DNA from 4 places in the Shewanella septentrionalis genome. Region 1 is predicted to be linked to each of the others. Evidence: predicted binding sites of a transcription regulator. Region 1 holds the regulator's gene; each other region holds the start of a gene.
What was found. The regulator LexA, encoded in region 1, represses DNA repair genes until DNA is damaged. The targets are predictions, from matches to a motif close to TACTGTATNNNNATACAGTA.

Region 1 (4,919 bases):
CGCTCGATACCGCGCAGCACGCTGTTCATCGTCATAGCGATCATGCCGGTTTTTGGCGCCAATAGCCGACCGGTACGTGAGCGGCCGCCTTCGGAGAAATATTCCACCGAATAACCTTTAGCAAACAGTTGATCTAAATATTCACGGAATACTGCGGTATACAGCTTGTTGCCATTAAAACTACGGCGGATAAAGAAGGCACCACCGCGACGGAACATAGGTCCAGCGGGCCAGAAATTGAGGTTAATACCGGCAGCAATGTGCGGCGGAACCATGCCTTGATAATACAAAATATACGATAACAGCAGGTAATCCATGTGGCTGCGATGACAAGGTACATAGACAATCTCGTGGCCATCATGGTGCAACTGGCGAACTTGCTCGGCGCCTTTAATGTTGATCCCGCTGTAAAGCTTGTTCCACAACCAAGTTAAGAAACGCTCAGCAATACGCACTAAGCTATCTGAGTAATCTGCAGCGATTTCATCGAGATACTCAATAGCCGTCTCGCGCGCTTGGGTCTCAGAAATCTTTTTGTTGGCCGCTTCTTCTTGAATCGCTTTACGCAACGACTCGGATTTGAGCAACGAATGAAACAGTGCTTGGCGATTTGGCAGCACAGGTCCAGTCATCACCTTACGTTGACGACGGAAATGCACCCGCGCGACCCGCGCTAACTTATGGGCGATCCCCATGTCAGTGCCGTGTTCGTCGGCCATGTATCGCAGAGATACCGCATTTGAAAACTGTACGAAGTTATGTCGACCTAAGAATAGAATCATCAAGCATTTGCGCAGCCAAGTCGGGTTTTCCCGCTCAAACACAGCCGCCTTCATAGTGTCATCTTCTTTTCCTGGCGTGCGGCCCCAATACAGGCTCACGGGCACCAGTTGAATGTCTAATTCAGGGCGCTCCTTATGCACGGCCAACAAACGCATAAAGCATTCGAGGAAAGGCTCGTTACCGGCACGCTCACCAAACAGCGGCTTACGCCCTTGAAGGCAGACAACCCGAGGCGCAATCACACCATTTGCCACTAAAGGCTCATAGGGGCTCGGTAGTCCTAACTTAGCCGTTATTTCGCTCAAGGCAGCGATGTCACTCAGCGATTCCGTTTTCATCACATAAGCAAGGGGTCTGGAGGCATCCAGATTCAGATCGGCAAAGGGATCCTGAGGCACAACAATAGTGTGCACTAAGTGTTTTTGGATCCAGCGTAATGATTTCAACCAAAGAGAGTCGTGTTTAGGCATTATTCTTATGCAATTAAGTACGTTTACTAGCCCGGTAGAATACCAGACTATGGGTAATATTCGCTAATTCTCTCCAACATAGCTAAAAAGTGGTTAATACTTGCGCTGCAAATAATACTGTATATACTAACAGTAACTGTATAGAAAAACAGGAAACACCATGAGACCTTTGACGCCACGCCAAGCTGAAATTTTAGAGCTAATTAAACGAAATATTGCCGATACTGGCATGCCACCCACTCGGGCAGAAATCGCGACCCGTTTAGGTTTTAAGAGCGCCAATGCGGCTGAAGAGCATCTTAAAGCGTTGGCGAAAAAGGGCTGCATTGAGATCATGCCAGGCACATCGCGGGGCATTCGTCTGACTGCGGAAGTCGAAGAAGTAACTGAAACAGGTTTACCGCTTATCGGTCAAGTAGCTGCTGGCGAACCTATTCTCGCCCAAGAACATGTTGAACAGTACTACCAAGTCGACCCAAGCATGTTTCATCCCGCCGCCGATTTTTTACTGCGGGTTAAAGGCGACAGCATGAAGAATATCGGCATTCTCGAGGGAGATTTGCTGGCAGTTCATAAAGTACAACAAGCTAGAAATGGTCAAGTGGTTGTCGCTAGAGTCGACGACGATGTCACTGTTAAACGTTTCGAAAAAAAAGGCAATGTGGTCTATCTACACGCCGAAAATGAAGACTATTCCCCGATAAAAGTGGATTTAGGCTATCAAAGTTTAACAATTGAAGGACTCGCCGTCGGTGTGATCCGTAATGGAGATTGGCTATGAACAAACTACTTGGCAATGCACCCCGCCATCCGGGCTTGTGGCTCGATGAAGTCCGTGATGCCGACTATGACTGGCACCATGCACCTATCGCCTGCATGCCAACTAAGACTCAAGGCCGCCAAGAGTTAATCCATTTGAGTGCGCAACTCGCCCAGTTAAGCCAACAGGGTCGTTGGTTAGTGCTCATCAACCCACCGAGTATTGGCTACAAACAAATGCTCGCCAACGCTGGCGTGCGTATGGACAGAGTCTTGCTGGTGCACGCTAAAGATGAAGTCGAAACCCTGTGGGCGATGGAAAAAGCCTTAACAAGTGGTACGTCCAGTGCAGTTATTACTTGGACCCAATCACTGGATGCACGCGATAATCGTCGCCTGCAAATCGTGGCTAAAAGTGCCCGCGCCATGGGCATAGTGCTTGAAGACGTAAACAGTCACTTACATGGCGACGTACACATTGAGCAAGGCAATCTCTTCGGCCAACAATCTTTTTTTAGCGCTGTACATTAAATATTCATTTATTTTTCTACCTTGAAAGCCGCCTCGCCTATGAATGTGAGGCTTTTTTTTGGCAATTTTTCAGACAATTAGATAAATAAGTGATCTTGATCAATATTTAAACAGCAAGTATGGTTGATTTAGTCGGCGATAATATATCGCCGCCCGTGGCAAATAAATCGAGCCGTAATCGAGTTCAAAATGCCACTAAAAATAGAGAACAGATTTATTTCAGTCGTATGTGCCAGCGTGGCTAATACCAGCAGTAACAATACTTAATTAAAAGTAACAGCCGCCAACGCACGTTGAAGTCAAAAACGCTTTTTTGGGAACTGAAGAGTTTGCATAGAGTTGAGACTTACTGTGTTGCTCTTCTTTGTAGTTGCTATTCGCAATTGGCAGAGGAGAAGTCTTGTGAAGCAATTGTTGTATTGTTTACTCGTGGTGTTATTCGCACCACCGTTGGCCGCCGCGGACATGCGGTTCAACATGACCCCTGGCGTAACCGAGATCAGTGGCAAGGTTTATCACTTGCACATGACCATCTTGTATATCTGCTGCGCCATTGGCCTTGTGGTCTTTGGCGTGATGATTTACGCCATGATCAACCACAGAAAATCCAAAGGCGCTGTCGCGTCCCACTTTCACGAAAGCACTAAAGTTGAAATCGCTTGGACGATTCTGCCATTTATCATTTTGATCTTAATGGCGATTCCTGCGACAAAAACCTTAATTGCGATGGAAGATCCCAGCGACGCCGATCTGACCGTTAAAGTCACGGGTTCCCAATGGAAATGGCATTACAGCTATTTCGATCAAGACATTGATTTTTACAGCATACTCGCAACCCCTAGAGCACAAATCGACGGTACCGAAACCAAGGGTGAACACTACCTATTGGAGGTCGATAAGCCGCTCGTTCTGCCGATAAATCGCAAAATCCGCTTTTTGATGACCTCTGAAGATGTCATCCATTCATGGTGGGTACCTGCTTTTGCCGTGAAGAAAGATGCCAACCCAGGATTTATCAATGAGGCTTGGACTCGCATCGACAAACCCGGTATTTACCGTGGTCAATGCGCCGAACTTTGCGGTAAAGACCATGGTTTTATGCCGATCGTAGTGCAAGCCATACCCGAAGCCGAGTTTGAAGCTTGGGTGACGGAGCAGAAACAAGCCGCAGGCGCGGCGGCAGAAGCCGCTCAAGCCGCTTTATCACAGACCCTTAGCAAAGATGATCTGATGACCCAAGGTGAGCAAGTTTACCTCGGGCACTGCGCAGCCTGCCACCAGCCCAATGGCGAGGGGTTACAAGGCGTATTCCCACACCTCAAAGGCAGTCCGATAGCAACGGGACCGCTCAGCGGCCACCTTGAAATTGTGCTCAACGGTAAAACGGGTACGGCTATGCAAGCCTTTAGTAAGCAATTGACTGCACAAGAAATTGCCGCTGTGATTACCTATGAGCGTAATGCTTGGGGCAATAATACTGGCGATGCTGTACAGGCCAAAGACGTCAACGAGCACATGAACGGTAGTGCAGGCACACAGGCACCTGCTACCGCACCAGCCAATACGACCCCAACTCCCGCACCTACAACTGAGCCCGCAGCAGTTGTCGACTCCGCAACCATAGTGGATCCGGCGAGCCTCCCCACTCTCACCCATGAGGCACTGATGGCCGAAGGTGAAACTGTCTACACCACCACTTGTGCGGCCTGCCATCAGTTGACGGGAACTGGCATACCACCCGCCTTCCCCGCCCTCGCTGGCAGTGCTATCGCCACTGGGCCCGTCGCCAATCATCTCGATATTGTGATGCACGGCAAAACAGGCACGGCTATGCAAGCATTTGGCAAACAACTCAGCCCACAGCAACTCGCAGCAGTCATTACCTATGAGCGCAATGCTTGGGGCAACAATACCGGCGATACAGTGCAACCTGCTGATATCGCAAGCCATGGACAGTAGGGGATTATGATGAGCACAACGACTCAAGATCAAACCGCAGCCCATGATGACCATCATCATGGTGCGCCAAAGGGCATCATGCGCTGGGTGCTAACCACCAACCATAAAGACATTGGTACTTTGTATTTATGGTTCAGCTTCATTATGTTTTTAACCGGTGGCGCTATGGCCATGGTGATCCGCGCTGAACTGTTTCAGCCCGGATTACAATTGGTCGAGCCCAACTTCTTTAACCAAATGACCACAGTCCATGGGCTGATCATGGTATTCGGCGCGGTAATGCCCGCCTTTACTGGGCTAGCAAACTGGCTGATCCCTATGATGATTGGTGCGCCCGATATGGCGCTGCCACGGATGAATAACTGGAGTTTTTGGATCTTACCCTTCGCCTTTACCATCCTACTCAGTTCGCTGTTT
Region 2 (4,919 bases), on a different contig from region 1:
GGGGTGAGAATCGTTTCAGTCTCTGGTAGAATCGCGCCGTCTTAAAGCCCATGTCGGAAAGCCATCTCAATGGTTTGGATTGATTACGCTATCATATTCGTCATCGGATTATCGACTCTCATCAGTCTGATCCGTGGATTTGCCAAAGAAGCCATGTCCTTAGTGGTATGGTTTGCGGCTTTCTTTGTTGCCAGCCAATTTTACAAAGATCTTGCCGTTCACTTAACACAAATGAACGATGAGATGCTGCGTAATGGTGTTTCTATTGCCATCCTCTTTATTACCACTTTGGTACTCGGTGCCTTAGTTAACTATATTCTCGGACAACTTGTTGTCAAAACCGGATTATCTGGCACTGATAGGCTCTTGGGCCTATGCTTTGGTGCTATTCGAGGCGCGCTTATTGTGAGCGCCTTGTTGTTTTTCATGGATGCTTTTACAGGCTCTCCCAACTCCCAATGGTGGAAAGATTCTGTGCTAGTACCCGAATTTGGCGTTGTTATTCAATGGTTTTTTGACTATTTGGAAAATACCTCCAGCTTTGTACCCAAACTATAAGAAAGAAAATAAAATAATCCTAAGTGATAGAACATCTTACAATGAGGAAGCTTACCCATGTGTGGTATCGTCGGAATAGTTGGCCAATCATCGGTTAATCAGACCATTTATGATGCACTGACAGTGTTGCAGCACAGAGGTCAGGATGCGGCAGGTATTGTGACCATTGATCGTGGTGCTTTCAGACTACGTAAAGCCAATGGTTTGGTTAAAGACGTTTTTGAAGTCAAACATATGCAACGCCTACAAGGTAATGCTGGTATTGGCCATGTGCGTTATCCAACTGCGGGCAGTTCAAGCGCATCTGAAGCGCAGCCTTTCTATGTTAACTCGCCATTTGGGATCTCATTAGCCCATAACGGTAACTTAACCAACACAGTCGAATTAGCCGAAGGGCTGATCAAAAAACGTCGCCACGTGAACACCACTTCGGATTCTGAAGTCTTGTTAAACCTGTTGGCCGACGAACTGCAAAAAACCACGAGTTTGACCCTGACGTCGGAAGAAGTGTTCGATGCGGTCGCTAACGTACACCAACAAGCTCGTGGCGCCTACGCGGTTGTTGCCATGATTATTGGTCAAGGCTTAGTCGCGTTCCGTGACCCATTTGGTATTCGTCCTTTGGTATTAGGTAAGCACGAAACTGCCACTGGCACTGAGTACATGGTGGCTTCTGAAAGTGTGGCACTCGATGCAGTTGGCTTTGAAGTGATGCGTGATGTAGCACCGGGTGAAGCGATTTATGTGTCAATTGACGGTCAGCTGTATACCCGTCAATGTGCAGCCGAGCCTAGCTATGCACCTTGTATCTTCGAATTCGTCTATTTTGCCCGTCCAGATTCGACGATCGACAAAGTGTCTGTATATGCAAGTCGCGTCAACATGGGCGCTAAGCTTGGCGAGAAGATTAAGAAGGAATGGTACGATCACGATATCGACGTGGTTATTCCTATTCCTGAAACCTCTTGCGATATCGCGCTGGAAATTGCCCGTTGCATGGACTTACCGTACCGCCAAGGTTTTGTGAAAAACCGTTATATTGGCCGTACCTTCATCATGCCGGGTCAACAGGAGCGCAAGAAGTCAGTGCGTCGTAAATTGAATGCGATTAACACTGAATTCAAAGGCAAAAATGTCTTGCTGGTGGACGACTCTATCGTTCGCGGTACCACGTCTGAGCAAATCATCGAAATGGCCCGTGAAGCGGGGGCCAAGAAAGTGTATTTTGCCTCTGCCGCGCCGGAAATTCGTTTCCCGAACGTGTATGGTATCGACATGCCAACGTCAAATGAGCTTATCGCCCACGGTCGTGATGCCGATGAAATCGCCAAGTTAATTGGTGCCGATGGCATTATTTTCCAAGACTTACCTGATTTAATCGAAGCGGTAAGAATGGAAAATCCAGCGATTAAACGTTTCGAAACTTCTGTTTTTGATGGTCATTACATCACTAGCGATGTGGATCAAGCGTATTTAGATCACTTGACGCAATTGCGTAATGACGATGCTAAAGCCGACCGTAACAAAGATATCGGTACTAATTTAGAGCTGCATAACGTCTGTCATCCATAAGGTGAAACGTTAGGCGGATAAAAAGCCAGTGATAACGTCACTGGCTTTTTTATGGTTTTTTTATGGATCTTTTATAAATTGTTAACCGTCATTAGGGAAAGGTATCGCGATTGGGCGAGGGAACACGCCAGTGGATATTTGTTCACGACATCTGCGTACTCAATCCATTGTTGGAGATGCGAGGCTACTGATCTTTTCAGCCATAGGTTAGTTGGCTTATCCCCAGATCCACAGTAGCATCCACACCCCGAATAAACTGCTTAAGCTATAGCGGGTGACTTGATGTTTAAGCACAAGCGATACACTCACCGCAATCGGCATCATTAACAGGAATCCCCAAGCTAAAGGCATGGCGATGATTTTCATTTGTCCCAGCCAAGTGCTGGTGAGCATACTTATCGCGAGTAACATCAGGCTATGAAATAACAGTAACTGATTGAATCTTAATATCAATGCTGGACTGATTGTCATCGTCTGCCGCGCATTTATTGCAAATTGTCTCATAGCCACTCCTTTAAAATTCAGTGTATCTTAGTAGTTGTTGAGAACTATTCGCAATTGAATTTACACTTGAGCTTTGGTATTTAAGCTCGGTTTGTCACAGAAATTTGCACTCAGCTGGCGTTTGGGCTAAATTATACTGTAATTATATCCAGTGCTTGGTGTTTATATGATTCTCTATATCGCAGAAAAACCTAGCCTAGGGCGGGCCATTGCCGATGTATTGCCTAAACCCCATAAAAAAGGCGATGGATTTATCGAAGCCGCCAATGGCGATTGTGTGTCTTGGTGTGTTGGTCACTTGCTCGAGCAAGCAGAACCTGATGCCTATAATCCCGAATTTAAGTCTTGGAAATTCGAGCACTTGCCAATAGTGCCGGACAAGTGGCAACTAAAACCTAAGGCCGCAACCCGCAGCCAACTTACAGTGCTTAAACGATTAGTCAAACAAGCCAACACCTTGGTTAATGCGGGCGATCCCGACCGTGAAGGGCAGTTACTCGTGGATGAAGTGATTGCCTATCTTGGCGTGACGGGGGACAAGCTACATCAAACCCAGCGTTTACTGATCAGTGACTTAAACCCACAAGCTGTAAAACGGGCTCTAACGCAGCTACGCAGTAATCGCGAGTTTATTCCTTTATCCACATCGGCCTTAGCCCGCAGTCGAGCCGATTGGCTCTATGGCATGAATATGACGCGTGCGTACACCATCCAAGGTAAAAAGGTCGGTTATCAAGGCGTGTTATCCGTCGGCCGAGTACAAACGCCATTGCTTGGGCTAGTGGTGCGCCGTGATGAAGAGATTGCTCACTTTCAATCTAAACCTTTTTATGAAGTACTAGCGCATTTGGCGACCGAGAAGCAAGAAACCTTCAGCGCCAAGTGGCAACCTAGCGAAGCTTGTCAGCCCTATATGGATGAAGAAGGACGAGTGTTAGCTAGAGGGTTAGCGCAAAATGTGGTGAGTCGCATCAGTGATAAATCCGCCTTAGTCACTCAATTAGTGGCTAAGGACAAGAAACAGAATCCACCATTGCCCTACAGCTTATCCGCGTTGCAAATTGATGCGGCGAAACGGTTTGGTATGAGTGCTAAGGATGTGCTCGATACCTGCCAAAGTTTGTATGAACGTCATAAACTCATTACTTACCCACGCTCCGACAGTCGTTATTTACCCGTTGAGCAACATAATCTTGCGCCTTCGGTACTTAAGGCGATAAGTGACGGTGCTACTGAGTTATTGCAAGGTGCTGATGTACCCGATCCCCGTCTTAAATCTAAAGCATGGGATGATAAAAAAGTGGACGCCCATCACGCAATCGTCCCCACTGAGAAGACGGCTAACTTATCTAGCTTGAGTCAGCGTGAGAGGCAGTTATATCTTCATGTTGCTCGCCAGTACTTAGCACAGTTTTATCCGGCTTATTGTTACAGTGAAACCACAGTGCAAGTGACAATCGAGGGTGGCTTATTTAATACCAAGGCGCGTCAGGATAAATCCCTCGGCTGGAAGCAACTCTTTGCCCGCCAAGAGCCAAATGGCAGTAAGGCGAGTGGCAACAAGTCGACGGAAGAAAGCACAGGTAAGGACGATGAGGAGAATGACGATTTTATCGGCCAATTACCGCCTTTGAAATTGGGACAGGCTTTGCATTGTACTCGAGGCGAATTGTTGGAGAAAAATACTCAACCACCAAAGGCCTTTACCGATGCCACTTTACTCGGTGCTATGACGGGTATTAGCCGTTATGTGACCGATCCTGAGATCCGTAAAATTCTTAAAGAAACCGACGGATTAGGTACAGAGGCTACCCGTGCAGGTATTATCGAATTGCTGTTCAAACGCGGTTTTTTACAACGCTTAGGTAAATCTATTGTCTCGACAGACGTGGGGAAAGGATTGATTAACAGCTTGCCCGCGAGTGCGACTACGCCGGATATGACAGCGCTTTGGGAAGCGAGCCTGAACGGCATTTGCCATAAAGAAACCTCTTATCAAGCCTTTATGCAGCCACTGCTCGGCACCTTATCCACGCTTATCCAGAATGCAGGCGCACAACTGCCAACCGCGCTTAATGGTTTACAAGGCCAAGGTTATCGTAAAACGGCAAGTAATAAATCCGGTTATCGTAAGTCGTATTCTAAAAAATCAAGTTCAGCGAAAGGTATAGGTACAACAAAAAACGATGGTTCCAACAAATATGCTTCCCAAAAGACCAGTTCCAAAAGTTCGGTAACTCGATCAACTAGTCGTTCAGCTTATAATTGCCGCAAATCTACAACAG
Region 3 (4,919 bases), on a different contig from region 1:
TGTGATCACGGGAAATGGCTTTGTCGATACAGAAAAAGATAACACCATCAGCAGCATAGAATATTTAGATACCGATGCTAATGGTCGCCCACAATCCCTTGCCTATAAAATTATCAATAAAGATATTGAAGGTAAGTATCAGATTGAAAAGCATATCTTTACCGATCCTGACCGCGACACCCTAATGATGCGCGTCACCTTTACCGCCTTTGAAGACGGCATTACGCCGCATTTGTATGTCAATCCGCATATCGATAACGCAGGCGCCAATGATATCGGCCGCATCGATACTCATACTGACAATCATGCCAACACTCATGCTAGTAATCAGGCGCTGGTGGCCTATACCGCCGCCAAAGACAGCAGCGTGATGACGGTGAAATCCGATCTCAATTTTGTGCAGGCAACGACAGGCTTTGTCGGCGTCTCTGATGGCCTAGCCGATTTGGCCGATAACGGCACACTCGATAAGCCCTATCAAACGACAAGTGCGCAAGATAAATCGACCGTTGGCAATATCGCCTTTACTGCGAGTTACCCTACGCTCATCAAAGCCAAACCCGTCACTTTTAATCTCGCCATCGGTTTTGGTAAAGATGAAGCACAGAGTTTAGCCAATGCCGATGCCACCTTGGCCGCAGGTTATGATGCAGTGCTCAGCGCCTACAAAGGCGACGCCACCCATGTCGGCTGGCATGATTACTTAAGCTCACTGCCCGCCATCGCTAACATGGCCAACAACACCACAGATAGCGGTAAGCTGCTGTATACCAGTGCTATGGTCTTGAAAGCGCAGGAAGATAAAACCTATGCGGGCGCACTTATCGCTTCACTTTCTAACCCTTGGGGCGATACGGTTTCGGCAGCCGTGCCGAGTACTGGCTATAAGGCGGTATGGCCGCGCGACTTTTATCAATGCGCCATGGCATTCCTCGCCATGGGTGACACGCAAACGCCCAAGGTGGCCTTCGAATACCTGAAAAAAGTGCAAGTGACCGAAAAGACGCCCGGCTTTACGGGTACGCCGGGTTGGTTCCTGCAAAAGACCCATGTGGATGGCCAAATTGAATGGGTTGGCGTGCAGCTCGATCAAACTGCCATGCCTATCATGCTCGGCTGGAAACTCTGGCAAGCGGGCGTGCTCAGCCCTGATGAGATCGGTTACTGGTATCGAGAGATGCTCAAAGGTGCAGCGGACTTTTTGATCAGCGGCGGTGAGGTTAATCTGGATTGGAATCACACCCAAATCACCCCGCCCAAAACCCAGCAAGAACGTTGGGAAGAACAGGCGGGTTACTCCCCCTCGACAACGGCTGCCGTGATCGCAGGTCTTGTAGCCGCGAGTGAAATAGCCAAAGAAGCCAAGGATATCGACTCCAGCAGCCGTTATCTTGCCGCCGCAAAAGGTTTAAATGATAGCTTAGAAAAACACTTAGTCACCACCCAAGGACTACTAAAAAACAGCGCAGGCGTCAGCGCGCCTTACTATTTACGTTTAAGCCCGAATGGCGAGCCAAATACTAGCGATATACTGGCAGCGAATAACGGTAAGCAAGGTTTAGATCAGCGTCAGATCCTCGATGGCGGATTTTTAGAACTAGTACGTTATGGCGTGCGCGGTGCAACTGATAAGCTGATCAATCAAAGTCTTCAACTGATTGATAATACTGAGCTTGAGCACAACCTACGCCTTAAATATGAGTTTAGCGCCAAAGATGGCAGCAAAATCCCAGGCTTTAGACGTTATGGCAACGATGGCTACGGTGAGGATACGGTTTCTGGCCATAACTATGCGGAATCGGGCAGCAACAGCGCCGATCAACGTGGCCGAGTCTGGCCCTTCTTCACCGGTGAGCGCGGTCATTTTGAATTAGCACTCGCCCAAGCAAAAGGCGAGCTAACAGGCAATAACGCCCAGCAAACCAAGCAGCAGTTGATCAACACCTATGTGCAGGGCATGGAAACCTTTGCGAATGCGGGCATGATGTTACCCGAGCAAGCCTGGGACGGTGTCGGCGATGCCACCCGCTACCATTACCAACTCGGACAAGGCACTAACTCGGCCACGCCGCTCGCTTGGACCCATGCCGAATACATCAAACTGGTGCGATCGATGACCGACGGCCAAGTCTGGGATAACTACCCTATCGTCCCAGCGGCATTGAAATAATGTATTGAAATAACATATTAGTCGAACTACAAATTCGGTATATCGCTGGCTAGAACAACCTCTCATAAGTTGTTCTAGCTTTTTTATAGGGGTTTTATAATGCTTGATTTAGCTCCTACTCTCCCCACATAAATTATTTCGATAAGTATCATTGTTAGACTATACTGTTCATACGTACAGTATATTGTGATTTATTATGATGATCCTAGGCCGCTTCGCCAAACATACCCAATATCGGCTCTCGCTATTTAGCTCCTTGATTGCCGCAGGATTTCCGTCACCTGCCCAAGACTATGTAGAACAAACATTAGATCTCAATGAGTTATGCATCAAGCACCCAGCCGCCACGTTTTTTGTCAAAGTCCAAGGGGATTCGATGATCGACGCGGGGATTTTCTCCGGTGATATTTTAGTGGTGGATCGCTCATTACAGCCGGCCCACGGGGATACCGTTGTCGCAGCAGTCAACGGCGAGTTTACCGTAAAGCAATTGCAACTGCGCCCTGTAGTGCAATTACTGCCACGTAATGCCTTATTCTCCCCGATTGCCATCAATGATGAGTCTGAGTTAAACATCTTTGGGGTGGTAACCAACGTGGTGAAAAAGCTCAAATGACGCCCTCACTATTCGCACTCGTCGATTGCAATAATTTTTATGCATCCTGTGAGCGGATGTTTAGGCCAGATTTAGCTGGCAGGCCGATTGTAGTGTTATCCAACAACGATGGCTGCGTCGTCGCCCGCTCGGCAGAGGCAAAACAACTTGGCATCAAGATGGCGGTGCCTGTGTATCAAATCGCAAACCAACTCCGCCAGCATCACGTTGCGGTATTCTCCTCCAACTATGCACTCTATGCCGACATATCAAATAGAGTCATGACCACCTTAGAACAAATGGTACCGAAAGTAGAAGTGTATAGTATTGATGAAGCGTTTTTAGATCTTTCTCGTCTCGATAAATGCACTGATATTCATCAGCTTGCACTTAATATTTATCACCGAATACCGCAGTGGATTGGGATCAGCGTTTGCGTCGGCATTGGACCGACAAAAACCCTGGCTAAACTGGCAAACCATGCCGCGAAACGCTATCCCGCGACGCGGGGCGTGGTTGACTTGCGCGACCGTGAACGCCAACGACGGCTGATGGCGCTTATCCCTGTCGACGAAGTCTGGGGAATAGGCCGTAGGCTTACAAAACGCTTGAACATCATGGGTATAAATACCGCGTTGCAATTGGCGGATGCGCATCCAAAGCTTATCCGCGACACCTTTTCTGTCACCGTTGAGCGCACGGTACGCGAACTTAACGGCATTGCCTGTGATGACATACAAGAGGTCGCCGCCACTAAGCAACAAATTATCAGCTCCCGATCCTTTGGCAGCCGTATTGATAATTTAGAAGCGATGCAACAGGCAATCAATGAATACACTTTTAGGGCCTGTGAAAAACTGCGCTCCGAGCGCCAGTGCGCTAAAGCGATGTCGGTATTTGTGCATACTAGCCCTTTTAGCGATGCAACTCCCCAGTACAGCAAATCGCTGTCGGGCAGTTTAGTTCGCCCCAGCAATGATACGCGGGATTTTGTCACCCTTGGCCAAAGCCTACTGCAACGCATTTGGCGTGAAGGTCATGCCTATGCAAAGGCTGGTGTCATGTTAGGGGATTTTTTTGGTGCAGGCGTGTTTCAGCTCGGATTATTCGATGACGTCACGCCTAGGCCTAAAAGCAAGGAGCTGATGCAGTTACTCGATAAAGTGAACCACAGCGGTCATGGAAAAATTTGGTTTGCAGGACAAGGTATTGATCCCACATGGGGAATGAAGCGTGAGCAGCTTTCCCCTCGCTACACCACCCAATGGGCACAATTGCCCATAGTGAAATAATCAACAGATCCAATGGCTAAATGACCATCTGCGAATTACAGACCCCACCTAACTCTACACTAACTCTAAAATCCATATAGCACTAAAACCCATCTAGATCTAAAAAATATATAGCGCTAAGCCCCGTCGGGCGTTAACGCTAAAGCGCTATTAACACCCATCAAGCTATAACTCATTCCGCCTTAACACTCCTCATCGCTGAGATCTTCAAAGTACCAGTAGCCTAGATTCACCCATTCGGTAAGTTGCGTGAGCAAATCAGCATGGGCTAACCAAGGAGCTAAGACTGCTTTATCCAACTGATTACTATCACATAGTAATGGGATCACTGCGGCCAATTCGGCTGAAAGCTGATACTTATCACCATTAATATAGACAACACCCTGTGCCACATTGATATCAAAATACAAACAGCGCAGCCCGCCGAGGCGAATAAGCGGCTGCTCATCGAGCCAAGCGAGCACTTCGTCTTGCGTGATGTCCAATGGCTCATCGGGTAAATCTAAGGCGCACTTTGACTGAGTTAAATAGCGGCCCGAAAACTCGCTCACCAGTTCATCGGTCAGCATATTGGTCAGTTGGGTGCGTAACCGCGCTAAATCGCCATTATCGACACAACCACTGCGGGTGGTCAGCTCGCGGTCTGGATCTTTAATCTGCTGTGCGCCTAAATCCTGTTCAGACAAATGATCGGCCAAAGCACTTATCATATCTTTGGCGGAAGCTGTGCGATAACCTACTGAAAAACTTAACGACTGTTCTAAGGTTATGCCGTCATGGGGGAATCCGGGGGGAATATAAAGGATGTCGCCGGGCAACAACTCAGTATCGATAATCGGGTCAAAGGCTTCGGTGTGCAGCA
Region 4 (4,919 bases), on a different contig from region 1:
CAGCGGCCAGACTTTTATCAATTGATGGGCTTCGAGATCGTCGGGATGCTCAAGTTTAGGTGCCTGAGCCAAATATTCTGGCGTGGCAAACAGGCAATAATCCAGCTCGCCTAAGGTACTCGACACCCACGAAGAATCAGGCTGAGCCCCGCCGACAATCGCCACATCTATGCCCTTGTCGATCAAATCCACTAACTCATTGCTCTGGGAAATGTGCAAACGGATATCGGGATACAGACGGCCAAATTCATTCAATGCTTGAATAAACACGATGGAAATAATCGAAATCGGCGCGGCGATGCGCAGGGTACCCTCGGGTTTATCGCTGCCCGCACCACTCAGTTCATCAAATTGGGCAACCACACTCTGGTAGCGTTGGAAGAGTGCCAGCCCTTCCTCTGTCAATCGTAACTTGCGGGTGCTGCGCATAAAGAGCTGTTTATCGAGCTTCTCTTCCAACTTAGCTAACTTGCGGCTCACTGTGGCAATGGGCATATCAAGCTCCTTCGCCGCCTGCGAAAAACTGCCCGCATTGACTAAATGCACAAAAAGATAGACAAGTTGTAGTTCAGCGCCTAAATCATCACTCATTGCATATCCTAATTCTGTTCTAGCAGCCCACTTTAGGCACTATATAAAGTCATCAACAATCACAGCGTACGCTAAGTCATTGTGTTTTAAACATCAATTAATCCACTTATACGACCATAGCGCAATAGCCTTAGACTGAAATGATATGTTATTTTGTGGCGAGTTTTACTGCGCTGGCGCTAGTTCTGGCTCTAAAGTGACATAAAAAAGGCAAGCGCCCCAAAGTCATAGCGATAGCAGAAATGACAGTAATGGCTGAGTTTATTCAAATTTAATCGTAAGGATGAGTGAGGGAAATGACCATTTTAACCCCTCTGTTTGCCGTCTTCGGGATCATGTTGCTCGGTACACTAGTGCAAAAACTAAAACTCTTGCCCGTCGATACGGATCAAGTGCTAAACCAATATGTCTACTATATTGCGTTCCCTGCAATCATGCTTATCGCCCTCGCCCAGCAGCCGATTGACGAGATTTTGCAATGGGGATTTATTGCGGGCTACAGCACAGCTATGGTAATCACTTATCTTGTCTGCCTTGGGCTATCGCTGATCGCTAACCCTAAACAGCATGCGGTTGCCGCTATTCGAGCCCTCAATGCCACCTTTGGTAATACGGCATTTATTGGTATTCCACTGCTCATCATCCTCTTTCCGCAGCAGCAAAGTGCGTTAGTCGCCGCCGCGATTGCCAGCTTATTATCCGTGCTGATGTTTGCCGTCGCCTTAGTCTCGATGGAACTGGCCACTAACACCCAAAGACAACACCACGCCTTAGTCATAATGGCGATGGCGGTCGGTAAAAACCCTATCGTTATTGGTAGCTTAATTGGCGTCGGCATTTCGGCGCTAGCGATAAAACTGCCGTCAGGGCTGGCGCTAATGATCCAGCAAATAGGCAATACCTCAAGCCCCTGCGCCCTATTTGCTATCGGCATGGTACTCGCCAAAGCGATGCGCTACCAGAAAGATAGCAGCGTATTTAGCCCCAAGAATTTTATCGAACTGAGCCTTATCAACCTCTTCAAGCTGGCAATCCAACCGGCACTCGTCTACTTTATGCTTAACCGTTTTGGCGTAAGTGGTGACTACCTGATCATGGGCGTGATCTTGAGCGCACTGCCCACCGCGGCTAGCGTGTACTTACTTGCCCAGCGTTATAACACTCATGCTTCTACCAGTGCTCAAGGCATTCTATTTGGCACCTTAGTCACTTTCTTCAGTTTACCTATCTTAGAAAGCTTAGTAAGAACCTATGCATAATCAGTTAATTAAAAATATTTACTGCCACTAATGCCGATTATTTACCCAAGCCACTTTACTGTATATAAAATCAGTATATACTGTTTATCAATACAGTGGTTTGGTATATTTTTCGACAGGAATTCACTATGCTTTGCCAACTCAGCATTAATAACTTCGCTATCGTCCGTTTTTTAGAACTGGATTTTCGCCCCGGTATGACCAGCATCACAGGTGAAACCGGTGCGGGTAAATCGATTGCCATCGATGCGCTAGGCCTATGCCTAGGCAATCGCGCCGATGCCAGCAGTGTTCGTCCCGGAGCCAATAAAACCGAGGTCAGCGCCCGCTTTTCCTTGGATGATATTCCACTGGCAAAACGTTGGTTAGAAGATAACGATCTTGAACTCGATGATGAGTGCATTCTACGTCGGACTATTGGTAGCGATGGCCGTTCACGCGCCTACATCAATGGGAATCCAGTGCCGCTGACGCAGCTAAAATTACTGGGTCAGTTGCTTATCGGTATTCACGGTCAACATGCGCACCATGCAATGTTAAAAAGTGAACATCAACTCACCCTGCTCGACAGTTATGCCAACCACAGATTGCTTATCGATACGGTTGCCGCTAGCTTTCAACGCTGCAAGCAAATTGAGGCCGATCTAAAACAACTCGAAGCCTCACAGCATGAACGTATTGCCCGTAAGCAATTAGTGCAATATCAAGTAGAAGAACTCGATGAGTTTGATCTTAAAGTTGATGAGTTCGATGAGATTGAGCAAGAGCACAAACGTCTGGCTAATGGCACTGAGTTGATTGATACCTGTCAGGCGAGCTTAGATATACTCACAGAGGGCGAAGAGAACAATATAGAGTCGCTACTCAACCGAGTCGTTTCCCTCGCCGAAGATCTGCAAAGCTACGATCCCGCATTAAGCAATATCAACACTATGCTCAATGATGCCTTAATCCAAGTGCAAGAAAGTGCAGGCGAATTACAGCACTATTTGAGTAAGCTTGAACTCGATCCAACCCACTTTGCCTATTTAGAAGAACGGCTATCAAAAGCCATGCAACTGGCGCGTAAGCATCATGTTAGCCCGAATAAACTGGCCGAGCATCATTTAGCATTAAAGGCTGAGCTAAGCACCTTAGACAGTGACGAAAGCAAGCTCGAAGAAATTCAGCTTCAAGTCGAGGCAAGTAGAGCCGCTTATCTTAGCAATGCGCAAAAGCTCAGCCAAAGCCGTGCCCGCTATGCTAAAGAACTCGACAAACTGGTGACTCAGTCAATCCACGAACTGAATATGCCTAAGGGTAAATTTACGATCGAAGTCAATTTCCACCCCGAGCAAATGTCAGCCAATGGCAGTGACAATATCGAATTTATGGTAACAACTAACCCTGGCCAACCTTTGCAACCGATTTCGAAAGTCGCGTCTGGCGGTGAGCTTTCACGCATAGGATTAGGGATCCAAGTGATTACCGCGAAGAAAGTTGCCACACCGACATTAATTTTCGATGAGGTGGATGTCGGGATTTCCGGCCCCACCGCCGCAGTGGTGGGCCGCATGTTACGCAGCTTAGGGGAATCGACCCAAGTACTGTGCGTGACTCACTTGCCGCAAGTTGCGGGCAATGGTCATCAACACATGTTCGTCGATAAATTTAATAAGGCAGGCAGTACTGAGACCACAATGAAATCGCTCGATCGTGAGCAGCGTATCCAAGAGCTTGCAAGACTGTTAGGTGGCGATACTATCACCAGCAATACCCTAGCAAACGCAAGGGAACTGCTGCAATAGTAGAATCAAACAGAAAAGGGATAAGCAGCGAATCCCTTCAATCAAGCTTCAATCAGAAAAATACAAAATCAAGAGTAAGGGTTAGTTGTTGCCCATGTTAACTAACAAGTTAGATTAGCTATCATGTCAGACTAGCGAAAATGTTAGCTAACACACCAGACTAGCCCTTGCAGACAAATAAACGAAAACACGCCCGCTAACACATCGTCAATCATAATGCCAAAGCCACCATGAACTTTGGCATCAAGCCATCGAATAGGCCAAGGTTTGATGATGTCGAAAAAGCGAAATAAACCAAAGCCCACTAACAACCAACCCCAACCACTTGGTGCCGCTAGCATAGTGATCAGTAGCCCAACCACTTCATCCCACACAATAGCACCGTGATCGTGAACCCCCATGTCTTGCGCCGCTTTACCACAGATATAAAATCCTGCGAATACACCCACTAAGGTTAAGCCGATATACCAAGTAAGTGGTAAGGGCGCCATCAATAAATAGAGGGGAATAGCAGCTAAGGTACCAAAGGTTCCGGGCGCTTTAGCGGCGAGTCCGCTACCAAATCCAAGTGCCAAAAAGTGGACAGGATTTTTTAATGACAGGCGCGTTAGCACCTGATCCTTTGACAACCATTTCATTAACATGCTCTTAGCTTAAAAGTGCTCGAAACCGTGATAAGGCGGTATAAACGGCTCGCCATTGAGTTGCAACTTGAGCTTACTGCCCGCACAAATTTGTCCAACACGAACAAACTTTGCTCCTGCATGGCTCAAGGCAGTTTCCAGTGCGCCTTTTTGTGCCTCAGGAACGGTGAACAGCAGTTCGTAATCTTCGCCCCCTGTCAACGCATAACCTAAAGCACTTTCCTCGCTGACGGTATCTTGCATCGCGCGTGACAGCGGGATGCAATTAACATCGACAACCGCACCGACTGCCGAAGCCTTAAGCACATGACCGATATCCGAGATAAACCCGTCGGAAAGATCGATTGCGCTGGAGGCAAGCGAGCGCAAAGCTTGGCCGGCTAAGACTCTTGGTGTTGGACGATAATGGCGATTAATCAGGAATTCTTTATGCTCGGCTCTGGCTTGCTGCGCACCGCGAATGATATCCAGACCTAAGGCCGAATCTCCGAGCGTGCCCGTGACATAAATCCAATCACCGGCTTTAGCACCATGACGCGTTAGGGCCTTCCCCTGTGGGACTTGGCCGTGCACTGTGATATTAATCGCCCGTGGGCCACGCGTCGTATCGCCGCCAATTAAGGCAATGCCATAGTAAT

Region 2: the regulator LexA is predicted to act here: its motif matches at 2,769-2,788, upstream of NE536_RS12565 (DNA topoisomerase III).
Region 3: the regulator LexA is predicted to act here: its motif matches at 2,333-2,352, upstream of umuD (translesion error-prone DNA polymerase V autoproteolytic subunit).
Region 4: the regulator LexA is predicted to act here: its motif matches at 1,929-1,948, upstream of recN (DNA repair protein RecN).

Annotation. Positions count from the first base shown of each region.
Region 1 is NZ_JAMTCC010000010.1:101,353-106,271, reverse strand. It holds gene plsB (glycerol-3-phosphate 1-O-acyltransferase PlsB) at 1-1,253, opposite strand, end outside; gene lexA (transcriptional repressor LexA) at 1,414-2,034, shown strand; gene NE536_RS07750 (cell division inhibitor SulA) at 2,031-2,543, shown strand; gene coxB (cytochrome c oxidase subunit II) at 2,946-4,502, shown strand; gene ctaD (cytochrome c oxidase subunit I) at 4,512-4,919, shown strand, end outside.
Region 2 is NZ_JAMTCC010000019.1:80,032-84,950, forward strand. It holds gene NE536_RS12550 (CvpA family protein) at 70-558, shown strand; gene purF (amidophosphoribosyltransferase) at 616-2,130, shown strand; gene NE536_RS12560 (hypothetical protein) at 2,347-2,634, opposite strand; gene NE536_RS12565 (DNA topoisomerase III) at 2,801-4,919, shown strand, end outside.
Region 3 is NZ_JAMTCC010000014.1:91,123-96,041, reverse strand. It holds gene NE536_RS10120 (glycoside hydrolase family 15 protein) at 1-2,170, shown strand, start outside; gene umuD (translesion error-prone DNA polymerase V autoproteolytic subunit) at 2,367-2,786, shown strand; gene umuC (translesion error-prone DNA polymerase V subunit UmuC) at 2,783-4,057, shown strand; gene NE536_RS10105 (ribosomal protein uL16 3-hydroxylase) at 4,240-4,919, opposite strand, start outside.
Region 4 is NZ_JAMTCC010000012.1:36,747-41,665, forward strand. It holds gene lldR (LysR family transcriptional regulator LldR) at 1-591, opposite strand, end outside; gene NE536_RS08760 (AEC family transporter) at 888-1,850, shown strand; gene recN (DNA repair protein RecN) at 1,979-3,637, shown strand; gene NE536_RS08770 (phosphatidylglycerophosphatase A family protein) at 3,781-4,275, opposite strand; gene thiL (thiamine-phosphate kinase) at 4,291-4,919, opposite strand, start outside.